2 regions of the Stenotrophomonas sp. 22LJNL06-5-1 genome follow, and region 1 is predicted to be linked to the other one. Evidence: riboswitches for the same ligand, from Rfam matches in the RefSeq annotation. Region 1 holds a riboswitch; the other holds the start of a gene.

Region 1 (7,339 bases):
GCGCGACCTGCTGGAAAACCGCACCCAGTCGCATGAGCAGACCCAGGGCAAGCCTGCGGCCGAGCACAAGGCCGCTGCCACCCCGCACGCCGAACTGTACAAGCAGGGCGCGCACAGCGAGGGCGTGCGCAAGGTGCAGGAGCAGCTGGGCCACCTCGGCTACGTCGGTGCCGACGGCAAGCCGCTGGTCGAGGATGGCCGCTTCGGCCGCAACACCGACGCGGCGGTGCGCCAGCTGCAGAAGGACAACGGCCTGGTGGCCGACGGCATTGTCGGGGTGAAGACGCTGGAGGCAATCAAGGAAGCCCGCGATCGCCCGCTGCTGAACGACGAACAGCACCCGCGCAATCCGCTCTTCATCCAGGCCAGCAAGGGTCTGGAACTGATGCCGGCAGGCACCTTCAAGGATCGCCACGCGCTGGAAAGCGCCGCCGCAGCCCTGACCAAGGAGGCGCATGCTGCCGGCCTGCAGCGCATCGACACGGTGGTGCCGAGCCCGAACGGTGAGCGCCTGTTTGCCGTGCAGGGCACGATCGGCGACCCCGCCGCCAGCCGCGTGGCGGTGGACACCCGTGCGGCCAGCGAGCAGAGCCTGGCGCTCAGCAGCGGTGCCGTGCAGGGCGCGCCGAACGTGCTGCACCAGCAGCAGGACGCGCAGCAGGAGCAGGCCCGGCAGGCACAGAAGGCGATGGGCGTCTAAGCCCGCAACGCCTTGGCAGAGAAGGGAGGGCCACGTCCGCGTGGCCTTTTCCCTTTCTGCCAGCTGAGCGGCCGAGGCCGCTTTCAGCCTTGCTTCATGCCGCCTGCCGCTAGATGAATGCGCAAGCCGCACGGTGGACCAGGCAATGTTCCGGCAATGTTGGAACGCCAGCGTGGGCACCACGGCAGCCGGGCGCCCCGCGCCCTCCCTGCCCAGCGTGGCATGCACCTCACAGGAGAACCGAACATGCTCAGTACTTCCGCACTCAGCTTCCGTGGTCTGGCGATGGCTCTGGCACTGGTGGCCGGTGCGGCCGTGGTCAGCGATGCCAGCGCGATGTCGAGGAAGGACAAGCGCACCCTGGTCGGCGCCGTGGTCGGTGGCGTGGCCGGCAACCTGCTCTCCAACGGCGATCCCGCTGCCACCGTCGGCGGCGCCGTGGCCGGCGGTGCGATCGGCAACCTGACCACCTCCGACCGCCGCGACCGTCGTTACTACGACAATCGCCGTTACGACGACCGCTACGATCGCCGTTACGACCGTGGCTACTACCGCAGCGGTTACTACGACCGCGGTGACGACCGTCGCTGGCAGCGCGAGCGCTACTACGACAACCGCTACTACCACGACCGCGGTCGCCATCGCGGCTGGTAAGCAGCGCGGCATCTCCCATGCCGATGCACGGACGGGCGGGTCGATGACCCGCCCGTTTGCGTTGGCCGCGTGCATGGCGTTGAATGCGCAGCCTTGGATGTGACTTTCCCCACTGGGGCTGCGGCATGACTTCTTCCTCCCACCGCGTGCAGGGCCTCAACAACGACGAGGTTGCTGCCGACTGGCCACCTATCAGCGCGGCGGACATTGCGTGGCTGCGCCAGCGCTACCCTCAGCTGGACGAGCGCAGCCAACCGCGCTGGCACAGCCCGCGGCCGCTGTCGGCCGCCGCCATCGTCAACGGCGTGGACGGCGCGGTGTTCATCAAACGCCACCACCACAGCGTGCGCAGCGCGGCCTGCCTGGAAGAAGAACACCGCTTCATCGCCCATCTCGCCGCAGCGGGCGTGCCGGTGGTGCAGGTGCTGCCGGCGGCCGATGGCCACACTGCGGTCGAGCATGGCGAATGGACCTTCGAGCTGCATGCGATCGGCGTCGGCGAGGATCTGTACCGCGATACCGTGTCGTGGTCGCTGTTGACCGATGCCGCGCAGGCCCGCGAGGCCGGTCGCATGCTCGCCCGGTTACACCACGCCGCCGCCAGCTACCAAGCGCCCCAGCGCAGCACCCATGTGCTGGTCGCGCGCGACGATCTGATCCGCGCCGACGATCCGATCGCGGCCATCAAGGCAGGGCTGCATGAGCGCCCCGGGCTGGCCCGCTATCTCGCGCGCATTCCGTGGGAAGCGCAGCTGCAGCGTGACGTGCTGCCGTGGCATGCCGGCCTGGCCGAGCGCCTGCGCGATGAGCCACGGTTGTGGGCGCACAACGACTGGCACGTTTCCAACCTGCTGTGGCGCGATGGGCAGATCAGTACCGTGCTGGATTTCGGCCTGGCCTCGCCCACCAGTGCGCTGTTCGACCTCGCCACGGCGATCGAGCGCAACGCGGTGGCGTGGCTGGAACTGGAGCGCGGCATGGAGGCGGTACGCATCGATATCGCACTGGCCCTGCTCGACGGCTACCGCCAGGTGCTGCCGCTGTCGGCGGCACGCGTGCACCTGCTGGCCGACCTGCTGCCGATGGTTCATTTCGACTTCGCACTGTCCGAAGTGGAGTACTTCGAAGGCGTCACCGGCTCGACCGCAAATGCGGACGTAGCCTGGCAACCCTTCATGCTGGGGCACCCGGCGTGGTTCCACAGCGCTCCGGGACAGGCACTGCTGCAGGCGCTGCACGCGGCAGCCTGAAGGGCACCGGCTCGCAAATCCGTACCATTTGTAGTGAAATGGTCACCTGAAGCGGGGGTGCCTGGATCTGCCAGGCTGAGAGAGTCCCTTGGAACCTGATCCGGTTTGCACCGGCGTAGGGAGCTTTGAGCCGCAGCCACACCCCCATCATGGGCCGGTGCACCTGCGCGCCGTCGCTTCGTCTCCCTTGTTGTCCGAAGACGAACCGAATGAACCGCTGCCTGCGCCCCACCCTGCTCTCCCTCGCCCTCTGCGCTGCGCTGCCGCTGCCGCTGCACGCCAGCGAGGCCGAGGCGTCCCCTGATGCGGCTGCCACTGGCGCCGAACGCTCGCCGACCGAACTGGCGGCGGTGCGCGTGCAGGCCGGCAAACCAAAGGCCGATACCTCACGCGTGAACGCCTTCGGTGGCGGCAGCTGGAAGGACACACCGGCGTCGGTGAACGTGCTCGAGCGCGATTACCTCGACCGCCGCCAGGTACGTTCGCTGTCCGAGCTGGCCAGCAACGATGCCTCGCTGGGTGATGCGTATGCGCCGGTGGGTTACTACCAGAACATCGCCATCCGTGGCTTCGCCCTGGACGCGGCCACCGGCTACCGCTTCAACGGCCTGTCCATCGCCGGCGAACAGCGCCTGGCGCTGGAGAACGTGCAGTCGGTGGAGATCCTCAAGGGTGAAGCCGGCCTGGCGGCAGGCGTGATGGCGCCCGGCGGCATCATCAACTACATCGGCAAGCGCCCGGCCGAAGTGCGCACCGCCACGCTCGGTACCGATTCGGAAGGCTCGCGCTACGTCGCCGTCGATGTCGGCCACTGGATCACCCCGCGTTTCGGCCTGCGCCTGAATGCTGCATGGGACTCCAGCAATTCCTACGTCGAGCACGCCGATGGCCGTCGCAATTTCTACTCGCTGGCCGCCGACTGGCTGATCGGCGAGCGCGGCAAGCTGGAAGTGGATGCCAACTACCAGACCAGCTCGCAGCGTTCGGTGTCCGGCTATCAGCTGCTGGGCGCGCGCGACCTGCCGCGCGGCGTCGACCGCGAGCACCTGCTCGGCTACCAGCCGTGGCAGCGACCGGTGGATATTGCCAGCACCAACATCACCGCGCTGCACACCTACGACTTCAACGAGGCCTGGCAGTCGCGCGTTTCGGTCGGCCACAGCCGCTCGGTCATCGATGACAACGTCGCCTTCGCCTATGGCTGCTACTACGCCGTGCAGTGCGCCGATGGCAGCGTGCCGGGCAACTACTTCGCGCCCAATGGCGACTACGACGTCTACGACTACCGCAGCCCGGATGACACCCGCCGCAACCAGCAGGCCCGTGCCGAGCTGCGTGGCCGCTTCGAGACCGGCAGCGTCGGCCATGAGCTGACCCTCGGTGCCGACTATTTCCGCCGCACCGTGGACAAGCGCCCGAGCGTCAACGAATACGTTGGCACCACCAACATCCACGACGCGCAGGTGCCGGTGTTCGCGCCGTCGCCGAAGATGCCGGGCCCGTCCGCACGTCGCCTGGACAGCCGCCAGACCGCGTTCTTCGCGCTGGACCGGATCAGCTTCGGCGATGACTGGCAGTGGCTGGCCGGTGGCCGCTTCGTGCGCCTGGACGAGCGTGCCTACGACAAGCGTGGCACCCCGCAGCGGCACAGCCGCCTGTCGCGCTTCCTGCCGCAGACTGCGGTGGTGTGGAAGGCCACCGACCAGCTCAACGCCTATGCCAGCTACGTGCGCGGCATTTCGCTGGGCCAGGAAGCGCCGTTCTGGACCAGCAACGCCGACACCTTCCTGCCGTCGGTGCAGTCGCGGCAGCTGGAAGTGGGCGTGAAGTACGTGCCGGTCGAGGCGCTGACGCTGGGCGCGGCGGTGTTCCGCATTTCGCAGCCGTACCAGTACGCCAAACCGGACAACAGCGACGTCGGCTACACCTTCGTCGAGGAAGGCACGCAGACCCACACCGGCCTGGAGCTGACTGCCAACGGGCAGCTGACCGATGCGCTGCAGATCGTGGCCAGCGCCAGCGTGCTGCAGGCGCGCGCGCGCGACACCGGCACGCCGGTCTATGAAGGCCATCAGTTGGTGAATGTGCCGAAGGTGCGTGCCAGCGTGCACGTGGCCTACGCGCTGCCGTTCGTGCAGGGCCTGGATGTGACCGGCGGCTGGCGCTATGCCGGTGCCAACGTGGCACGCGCCGACGGTGGCGTACGCGCGCCGGACTACTCGGTGTTCGATGCTGGCCTGCGCTTCCAGCATCGCCTGCACGAGCGTGCGGTGACCTGGAACCTGTCGGTGGACAACGTGTTCAACCGCTTCTACTGGCGCGATACCGGCAGCAGCGGCGGTGACTACTACCTGTTCCCCGGCGCACCGCGACAGGCCCGCCTGTCGGTGACGTTCGCACTGTGAGCGGCGTGATGCTGGAGTGGACCGCCGCGCTGTGCAGCATCCTCGGCGTCTGGCTGATGGCCCGGCGCCGGCTGGCAGCGTGGCCGGTCGGCCTGCTGTCGGTGGCGCTGTACGGGTTGGTGTTCGCCGAAGCCAAGCTGTACTCGGACACGCTGTTGCAGGTGATCTTCGGCGGCTTCCTGGTCTATGGCTGGATCAACTGGCGGCAGCATGCCGCCGATGAGGGCAGCATCCGCATCGTGCCACTGGCGCGCGGCAAGCTCCTGCGCGATCTGGCCATCGGCGTGTGCGGTGGCGTGGCGCTGGGCGCGGCCATGCACAGCTTCACCGACGCGGCCCTGCCGTGGTTGGATGCGCTGCTGACCGGTCTGAGCCTGGTCGGGCAATGGTGGCAGGCACGCCGCCACGTGGCCTGCTGGTGGGTGTGGATCGCGGTGGACGTGGTCTATGTGGGTGCGTACCTGTTCAAGTCGCTGCACGTGACCGCCGCGCTGTACGTGTTCTTCCTCGGCCTGGCCGTGTTCGGCCTGCGCGCATGGAGCGCGGCCGCGCGTGAACCGCAGGTGGCAACCCGGTAGAGCCACGCCATGCGTGGCTGTTACGGGCAATCGGCGCGCCATCCACGCATGGCGTGGATCTACGGGGTCAGGGCCAAACCCAGCCGCAGTGGCTGGCGCATGTCGGCCGGTGGGGCCGCCTGCAACGGCGCGGCCTGCAGCGTCGCGCGCAGGTCGGCGTCGACCTGGGCATCACCCAGGCTGTCGAACTCCAGCTTCGAAATGCGACCATCCGCCGCAATCCACACGCTCACCGGTAGCGGCGTCGGTGCGTCCGGATGTGCCTGCAGCCATTCCAGCACGCGCTGTGCCTGCGGGTCCTGCTCCTGCTGCAGGCGCTGCTGCAGCTGACCACCCACGGCGGCGGCGTAGGCCATCCAGTGCGCAGGGGCTTCCTGCGCGGACACCGCGGCGCTCCCCAGTGCCAGCGCACCGAACAATGCTGCCAGCCGCTTCCACCCGCGGCGTGCGCCGCTCCTGTTTCCGGTCATGGTCATCGCCCGCCTCCTGCACTCCCATCCAGCACGACATGGTCGGCGCGGTAGATGACAGGCAGATGGCGGCACAGTAGAACCACGCCATGCGTGGCTGCTACGGGCAACGTGTGCACCATCCACGCATGGCGTGGATCTACTGGAACAGATCGGCCAGTAGCATGCGCAAGGACGAGAGGCGCGATCAGTCGCCCAGGTCGGCCAGCACCTTGCGCGAGGGCGCGAAGAAGGTCACGCCGGTGGTGGCGGTGGAGAAGTCGAGAATGCGGTCGTGCAGCGGCGCAGGATTACCGATGAACATGCGCTCGAGCATCGTCTCGATCACCCACAGGCGGCGCGTGTAGCCGATGAAGTAGGTGCCGTACTCGCCGCGGCCCGGGTTGGCGAACGGCATGTTGTCGCGCAGGATCTCGTGCTCGCCGTCGGCATCCTCGATGGTGCACAGCGTCTTGTGCGACTTCTGCGCATCGGCCGGCGCATCGTCCAGCTCGATGTTGTCGTGCTTGGTGCGGCCGATGATCGCTTCCTGCGCCTCGGTCTTCTGTGCGCGCCAGGCATCAAGATTGTGCAGGTACTTCTGCACCACCACGTAGCTGCCGCCGGCATGCTCCGGGTCTTCCTCGCCCACGATGGTGGCTTCCGGCAGCGACAGCCCTTCCGGGTTGGCGGTGCCGTCAACGAAATCCAGCAGGTCGCGGCCATCGAAATAGCGGAAGCCGGCCACGTCATCGACCGTCTCCACCGCATCGCCAAAGGCCATCAGCAGGTTGCGCTCGAACGCCACGATCAGGTCCATGGTGCGTGCGCGGATGTGATACAGCAGGTCACCGGGTGTGGACACCGCCGTGTGGATCGCACCCTTGATCTCGCGGAACGGCTGCAGCTCGCGCGGCGGCGTGGTGCCCACCAGCGGCTGCCACACGCGGTGGCCGATGGCCACGTTGCAGGTGAAGGTGCGCTCGATCTCGCGGATGGCGGTGTTCTTGATCAGGTCATCGGTGCTGGCCAGTACCTCGCGCGCCTTTGCGATCGACGCCTCATCGTCCTTCACCTTCAGCACCAGGAACGCCGCCGAATGGGTCAGTGGCGCGGTGATCTGCTGCGGCTCGTTGTCGAGCGTGTGGTTGAGGGCGGTGATCGGTGCGGGCTGGGAGTTCACGGCGGTTCCTGCTGGCTTGAGGCGGGCGCATCGCGTGTGGCGATGTGCGGGCGATCATAGCGGAACCGCCTGACCGGGGACGGAGCGGTTCTCGTTCCGTCCACCGGCCAAGGTACGAAG
Region 2 (7,339 bases), on a different contig from region 1:
CAGCACGCTGCAGAAGATCGCCGACGGCGGGCGCGACGCCTTCTACAAGGGAGACATCGCCCGCACCATCGGCGACTACTTCAAGGCCAATGGTGGCTACCTGAGCTACCAGGACATGGCCGACCACCACGGTGAGTGGGTCGAACCGGTCAGCAGCAACTACCGTGGCTACGACGTGTGGGAACTGCCGCCGAACAGCCAGGGCATCGCCGCGCTGCAGATCCTCAACGTGCTGGAAGGCTACGACTTCTCGAAGATCCCGTTCGGATCACCGGAACACGTGCACCTGTTCGTTGAAGCGAAGAAGCTGGCCTTCGCCGACCGTGCGCGCTTCTATGCCGACATGGCGTTCCAACCGGCGCCGGTGCAGAAGCTGATCTCCAAGGAGTACGCCGCGCAGCGCCGCGCGCTGATCTCGATGGACAAGGCGTTGAAGGAAGTGCAGCCGGGCACGCCGAAGCAGCTGGAGGAGGGCGACACGATCTACATGACCGTGGCCGACGCCGACGGCATGATGGTGTCGCTGATCCAGTCCAACTACCGCGGCATGGGCAGCGGCATGGCGCCGCCGGGGCTGGGCTTCATCCTGCAGGACCGTGGCGAGATGTTCGTGCTGCAGAAGAACCATCCCAACGGCTACGCACCGGGCAAGCGCCCGTTCCAGACCATCATCCCGGCGTTCATCACCAAGGGCGGCAAGCCGTATGCCAGCTTCGGCGTGATGGGCGGCGCGATGCAGCCGCAGGGCCACGCACAGATCGTGATGAACCTGGTGGACTTCGGCATGAACCTGCAGGAAGCCGGTGATGCACCGCGCATCCAGCACGAAGGCTCGACCGAACCGACCGGGCAGGCCACGGCGATGACCGACGGCGGCGAAGTGAATCTGGAAACCGGCTTTCCGTATGAAACAGTGCGTGCGCTGATGCGCAAGGGGCATCGCATCGTGTTCGCCGACGGTCCGTATGGCGGGTACCAGGCGATCATGCGCGATCCCGAGACCGGGGTTTACTACGGTGCTTCGGAGAGCCGCAAGGACGGGCAGGCGGCGGGGTATTGAGGTTTCCCGGCCACCGGGCTGAGCCCCCTCTGCGGTGGGTTCAGAAGCGGAATAGCTTGTTGGGCCGGGTGGGTAGGCTGTTCGGGGGACGCCGCAAGTACGTCCTTGTAGGCTCGGTCGCCGCTTGCTCGTGTGCGCTGTCCTGCGCACACGGCAAGACCGGGGTTGGGCGTCCTGCCCAACCCGCCCGAGGCATGCCTCGGGCCCATGCGGCTCACGCCCCCAGCCAACCCACCCACCCGGCCTCTGACAGTTTTCTGCGGCCGCCACCGCAGGAAGAAAAAAGAAGATCAAAAGCAACAGCAACAGCAACAGCAACAGCCGCGTGCTGATGGTTGGGGTCGGATCCGTTTTCCGCAGGAAAACGGATCCGACCCCTTCTTGTTTTCCGATACACCTCATCCACGCATAGCGTGGAAAACCCACCGTCACACGGAAACTGTCGGGGGTGGGGCGGTGTGGGCTGGCAGGACCGTTGGCGCCATGGATGGCGCCATCGAGCCCCCAGGGATGGGTTTACGGCGTGTCCTGCCCACCCACACCGCCTCGCCCAGCCAGCAGTAACCCAGAGCCGCTTTGGCTTTTGAAGTTGCACTTGCCGTTGCTTAAAAAAAGCAGTGCAGCCGCAGGCTGCAAAACAACCCTCAATCCTGATCGTGCGCGCGTGCGGCCTCCGCCTGGGTCTCCTCCTGCGCGGCCATCTCGCGTGCGATCCAGGCATCGATCATGTGCCGCTGGCGCTGCGCCTGCCGCCGCTCGCGCGTGTACTCCTGGTCCAGTACCCGATACAGCGACACCATCACCAGCACCATCAGCAGCGCGAACGGCAACGCCGCAATCGTGATCATGCCCTGCAGCGCATCCAGGCCGCCGGCCAGCAGCAGTGCACCGGCAATCAGCGCCACGCCCACGCCCCAGGCCAGCTTGCGCTTGGGTGGCGGGTCGCCCGCTTCATCGGTGGACATGCTGGCCAGCACCAGCACCGCCGAGTCGGCCGAGGTCACGAAGAAGATCATCAGCAGCACCAGCGCGATGCACGACAGCAGCAACGGTAGCGGCATGCTGTCGAACATGGTGAACAGCACCGTCTCATAGCCATTGCCCAGCGCCTGCAGCAGGTCGGCCTGACCGAAGATCTGCATCCAGATCGCGGTGCCGCCGAATACCGAGAACCAGAAGAAGCCCAGCAGCGTCGGCGCCAACACCACGCCGATCACGAACTCGCGCACGCTGCGACCACGCGAGATGCGCGCGATGAACGAACCCACGAACGGTGCCCAGGAGATCCACCAGGCCCAGTAGAAGATCGTCCAGTCGGCCACCCAGGTGCTGGACGAGAACGGCGACATGCGCAGGCTCATCGTCACCAGCTGGTTGAGATAGGAGCCCAGCGTGGTGGTGAACGTGTTGAAGATCGCACCGGTCGGGCCGAGCACGAGGACCAGCAGCAACAGCACGGCGGCCAACGCCAGATTGAAATTGGACAGCCATTTGACGCCACGGTCGACGCCGCTGAGCGTGGAGGCCATGTACAGCACGAACGCCACCGCAATGATCACCAGCTGCAGCGGAGGGCCTGCGTGCAGGCCGAACACGCGCTCCATGCCAGCGGCAATCTGGATGGTGCCGAAGCCCAGCGTGGTGGCAACACCGATTGCCGTCGCAACGACTGCGGCAATATTGACCACGCGCCCGATCCAGCCACGATGGTGGCGGCCGATGATCGGCTGCAGCATGTCGCTGACCAGGCCACGGCCGTTGCGGTTGAACTGGAACCAGGCCATTGCCAGGCCGATCAGTGCATAGATGGCCCAGGGGTGCAGGCCCCAATGGAAGAACACGTAGCGCATGGCAGCACGCGCAGCGTCCATGCTTTCAGGTGCCAGCCCTTCCGGCGGCTTGCTGAAGTGCGAAATGGGCTCGGCAGCGCCCCAGAACACCAGGCCGATACCCATGCCGGCGGCGAACAGCATCGACATCCAGCTGGCCCGCGAGAACTCCGGTTCGGCGTCTTCGCCACCGATGCGCAGGTTGCCGAAGCGGCCAAAGGCCAGATACATCAGGAACACGAGCGCCAGGAACACGACCAGCAGGTACAGCCAGCCGATGCCGCGGATGAGTTCGCCGAGGATACTCTGCACCACGGTATTGAAGGGGCCAGGTGCAACACCGGCGAGCAGCACCAGCAGCAGAACCAGTGCGATGGAAACGCGAAACACCATGAAGGGGCTTCTCCGATCAAGGGATTGAGGGGAGCGAGCAGAGCTTGCTGCGAGGGGCCGGCGACATGCAGCACAGACCGGGCAGGGGCCGCGAAGGCGGCGAGGAAAACATCGGCCGCAGCGGCACGATGCGCGTGCACGTTACTGAATGCGATGTCACGGTTCTGTTAATACAGAAACAGTGGATCCACGCCGTGCGTGGCTGGAACAGCCGGGAGCTCCAGTGCGTTCTATGCTCTAATGCACACCAAGAAGCGGGGGTACCGCGGCCATGTGGCCACGGTTGAGACAGTCCCTTGGAACCTGATCCGGCTCATACCGGCGTAGGGAAGCTTTGCAGTGCAGCCATGCCCGGACTCCGCCCAAGGACCGTCCGGGCGCGGCAGCAGTGCGCCGCCGCTTCGTCCCTGACCTTCCTGGACGATGCCCGATGAACGCACAGCTCTCCGCCCTGCAGCAACAGGCCCAGCAACTCTCCGAATCCGTGACCCGGCCCATTCCCGGCTCGCGCAAGATCCACGTGCCCGGTTCACGCCCGGATCTGCAGGTGCCGATGCGCGAGATCGCGCTGACCCGCACGCCAACCTTGTTCGGTGGTGAGGAGAATGCGCCGGTGACCGTTTACGACACGTCGGGCCCGTACACCGACCCGGAGGTGCGCATCGATCTGTCCGCCGGTTTGCCGGAACTGCGTCGCGGCTGGGTGGAAGAGCGCGGTGATACCGAGCAGCTCGAAGGACTGAGTTCTTCGTTCGGCCGTGATCGCGAGCATGACCCGAAGCTCGATGCGGTGCGCTTCCCCGCGCGCAGCCTGCCACGCCGTGCGCGTGCAGGTGCCAACGTCACCCAGATGCATTACGCGCGCCGTGGCATCATCACGCCGGAGATGGAGTTCGTCGCCATCCGCGAAAACCAGCGGCTGGACGCGATCCGCGATGCTGGCCTGCTGCAGCAGCACCCGGGCGAAGCGTTTGGTGCCTCGATCCAGAAGATCATCACCCCGGAGTTCGTGCGCGATGAGATCGCACGCGGCCGCGCGGTGCTGCCCAACAACATCAACCACCCGGAAAGCGAGCCGATGATCATCGGCCGCAATTTCCTGACCAAGATCAACGCCAACATCGGCAACAGCGCCGTTTCCTCGGGCATTGCCGAGGAAGTGGAGAAGCTGGTGTGGGCGATCCGCTGGGGCGGTGACACGGTGATGGACCTGTCCACCGGCAAGCACATCCACGAAACCCGCGAGTGGATCATCCGCAACTCGCCGGTGGCGATCGGTACCGTGCCGATCTACCAGGCGCTGGAAAAGGTCGACGGCCGTGCCGAGGCGCTCACCTGGGAGATCTTCCGCGACACGCTGATCGAGCAGGCCGAGCAGGGCGTGGACTACTTCACCATCCACGCCGGGGTGCTGCTGCGCTATGTGCCGCTCACTGCCAAGCGTGTTACCGGCATCGTCAGCCGTGGTGGCTCGATCATGGCCAAGTGGTGCCTGGCGCACCACAAGGAGAATTTCCTCTACACGCATTTCGAAGACATCTGCGAGATCATGAAGGCCTACGACGTGACCTTCTCGCTGGGTGACGGCCTGCGCCCGGGCTGCATCGCCGATGCCAACGATGCTGCGCAGTTCGGTGAGCTGGAGACGCTGGGCGAACTGACGAAGATCGCCTGGAAGCACGATGTGCAGACCATGATCGAAGGCCCCGGCCATGTGCCGATGCAGCTGATCAAGGAGAACATGGACAAGCAGCTGCGTGAGTGTGGCGAAGCGCCGTTCTACACGCTGGGGCCGCTGACGACCGATATCGCACCCGGCTACGACCACATCACCAGTGCGATCGGCGCGGCAATGATCGGCTGGTTCGGTACGGCCATGCTCTGCTACGTGACGCCGAAGGAGCACCTCGGCCTGCCCAACCGCCAGGACGTGCGCGACGGCATCATGGCCTATCGCATCGCCGCGCATGCAGCCGACCTGGCCAAGGGCCATCCGGGCGCGCAGGTGCGTGACAACGCGCTGAGCAAGGCGCGCTTCGAGTTCCGCTGGGAAGACCAGTTCCACCTCGGCCTGGATCCGGAGAAGGCCAAGGAATTCCATGACGAGACGCTGCCGAAGGATGCGCACAAGCTGGCACACTTCTGCTCGATGTGCGGCCCGCACTTCTGTTCGATGAAGATCACCCAGGACGTGCGCGACTACGCCGAGGCCGGCATGAAGGAGAAGTCGGAAGAGTTCCGCGCGGCCGGTGCCGAGGTCTATCACCAGGGGTGATGCATAACGGGTAGTGCCGGCCGCTGGCCGGCATTCCGTCGTGCGCGGGACCGGGGAGAGTGCCGGCCAGCGGCCGGCACTACCGCTCATCACGCCGCTCCCGGCTATCCTCCGCCCATCACCCTGGGGAAAGGACGCCATGCCCGTTGCCATCACTACCCGCTGGCTGGCCATTGCCCGCCGTCATCCTTCGGCCTGGCTGCTGGGTGCACAGTTGATCGCGGTGCTGCTGTATCCCGCACTTGATGACACCGCCGGTGGCCGAGCGGCGCTGGGCATGTTCGGCATGGCGGTACTCGGCCTGGCGCTGTGGGTGGTCCAGCGCAGCCCGCTGGGCACCTGGCTGGCGCTGCTGCTGGCCATTCCTTCGGTGGTGTTCTCGCTGGCCGGTGCACTGCTGGATCGCAGTGCGCTGCTGACCACCGCGCAGCTGCTGGAAAGCCTGCTGTACTTCTATACGGCCGGTGCGCTCATCGCCTACATGCTCCAGGACCACAAAGTCACCCGCGATGAACTGTTCGCGGCAGGTGCGACATTCACGTTGCTGGCCTGGGCCTTTGCGTTTGCTTTCGCCGTGTGCCAGCAATGGTATCCGGGCAGTTTCCAGGGCACCGGTGGTGGTGCGCAGCGCACCTGGATGGAGCTGCTTTATCTGAGCTTCAGTTTGCTCTCGGGTGTTGGCTTGAGCGACGTTGTGCCGCTGCATCCACAAGCGCGCGCCTTGGTCATGCTGGAGCAGTTTTCAGGCGTGATGTACGTGGCTTTGGTGGTTTCGCGACTGGTCGGATTGACCATGCTGCGGCGCATGTGAAAATGAACGCCAGATAAAAATTTCGCGCCCCGCAGGGCGCGAATGGTGCAGCAAATTATGTGAATGCGTCGGCGAGAGAGAGCCTGGATGTCGACCACGCGATAGGCGAGGTAACCCGCATAGGCTAGTATTCGCCCGCTTCATTGTTTTTGCGGTATGCGCCGATGCTTTGTGCGGAGTCTGGCTTTTTGCTGTTCCCAGGACGGGAGGGTATCGAAGGCAAACGCTGCCCCGGACCTGTCTCTACTGTGTAGCGGAAAATGAACAGCAGTGAAAACCAGCCCCCCGGATTCGATCGGATCCGGATAGGAGAGTGCACTGTCACTCTGTCCTCGCGAGAAGTCGAGGTCGTCGGTGCGCGTCGCCCGCGTCGGCTGACGCCGAAGGCGCTGGGCGTGCTGCGTGTACTGCTGCGCCATCCAGGGCGCGTTGTCACCCGCGATGAACTGTTCGCGGAAGTCTGGCCGGACACGCTGCCGACCAATGACGTGCTGACCCAGGCCGTCACCCAGCTGCGCAAGGCGTTCAGCAACGACGACGACAACGGCCAGGCCTATATCGAGACCATCGCCAAGACCGGCTATCGCCTGCTGGTGCCGGTGCAGGTACTGGACGATGTCGAGCCGGCGCCGTCCGCGGGAGCCGATGACGAAATCGTGGACATGCAACCGGCGATGGCCATCGCCGAGGTGGTGCCGGTACACGTGCAGGCGTCGCGTCGCCGTTGGCGCCACGTCCGTCGGCGCGTGCTGCTGGTGTTGGGCGTGCTGATGCTGGCCACGGTGGTGGTGCTGACCGCGTTGCTGCTGCGGCGGGCACCGGCCAGCAGTTCAGCGGTGGACGCGGCCGTGGAGAATGGCACGCGCGTGATCGGCAGCCCGCAGCGTCCCTATCGGTTGATCACCGCGACCAGCGGCTTTGAAACCTATCCCACGCTTTCACCCGATGGTTCGCTGGTGGCCTATGAGGGC

Evidence for each region. A riboswitch is a leader RNA that binds a small molecule or an ion and turns the genes downstream of it on or off. The one in region 1 is predicted to bind thiamine pyrophosphate.
Region 2: it holds a riboswitch for thiamine pyrophosphate, as region 1 does, so the genes downstream of both, thiC (phosphomethylpyrimidine synthase ThiC) here and AC13GF_RS10990 (TonB-dependent siderophore receptor) in region 1, are expected to answer to the same signal.

Annotation. Positions count from the first base shown of each region.
Region 1 covers NZ_JBSPUE010000004.1:164,308-171,646, forward strand. The annotation lists gene AC13GF_RS10975 (XVIPCD domain-containing protein) at 1-700, shown strand, start outside; gene AC13GF_RS10980 (glycine zipper 2TM domain-containing protein) at 947-1,354, shown strand; gene AC13GF_RS10985 (phosphotransferase enzyme family protein) at 1,480-2,604, shown strand; TPP riboswitch at 2,648-2,743, shown strand; gene AC13GF_RS10990 (TonB-dependent siderophore receptor) at 2,814-5,009, shown strand; gene pnuC (nicotinamide riboside transporter PnuC) at 5,018-5,587, shown strand; gene AC13GF_RS11000 (hypothetical protein) at 5,647-6,063, opposite strand; gene AC13GF_RS11005 (Dyp-type peroxidase) at 6,245-7,219, opposite strand.
Region 2 covers NZ_JBSPUE010000005.1:327,050-334,388, reverse strand. The annotation lists gene ggt (gamma-glutamyltransferase) at 1-1,060, shown strand, start outside; gene AC13GF_RS13360 (BCCT family transporter) at 1,705-3,282, opposite strand; TPP riboswitch at 3,529-3,630, shown strand; gene thiC (phosphomethylpyrimidine synthase ThiC) at 3,713-5,557, shown strand; gene AC13GF_RS13350 (ion channel) at 5,697-6,368, shown strand; gene AC13GF_RS13345 (winged helix-turn-helix domain-containing protein) at 6,629-7,339, shown strand, end outside.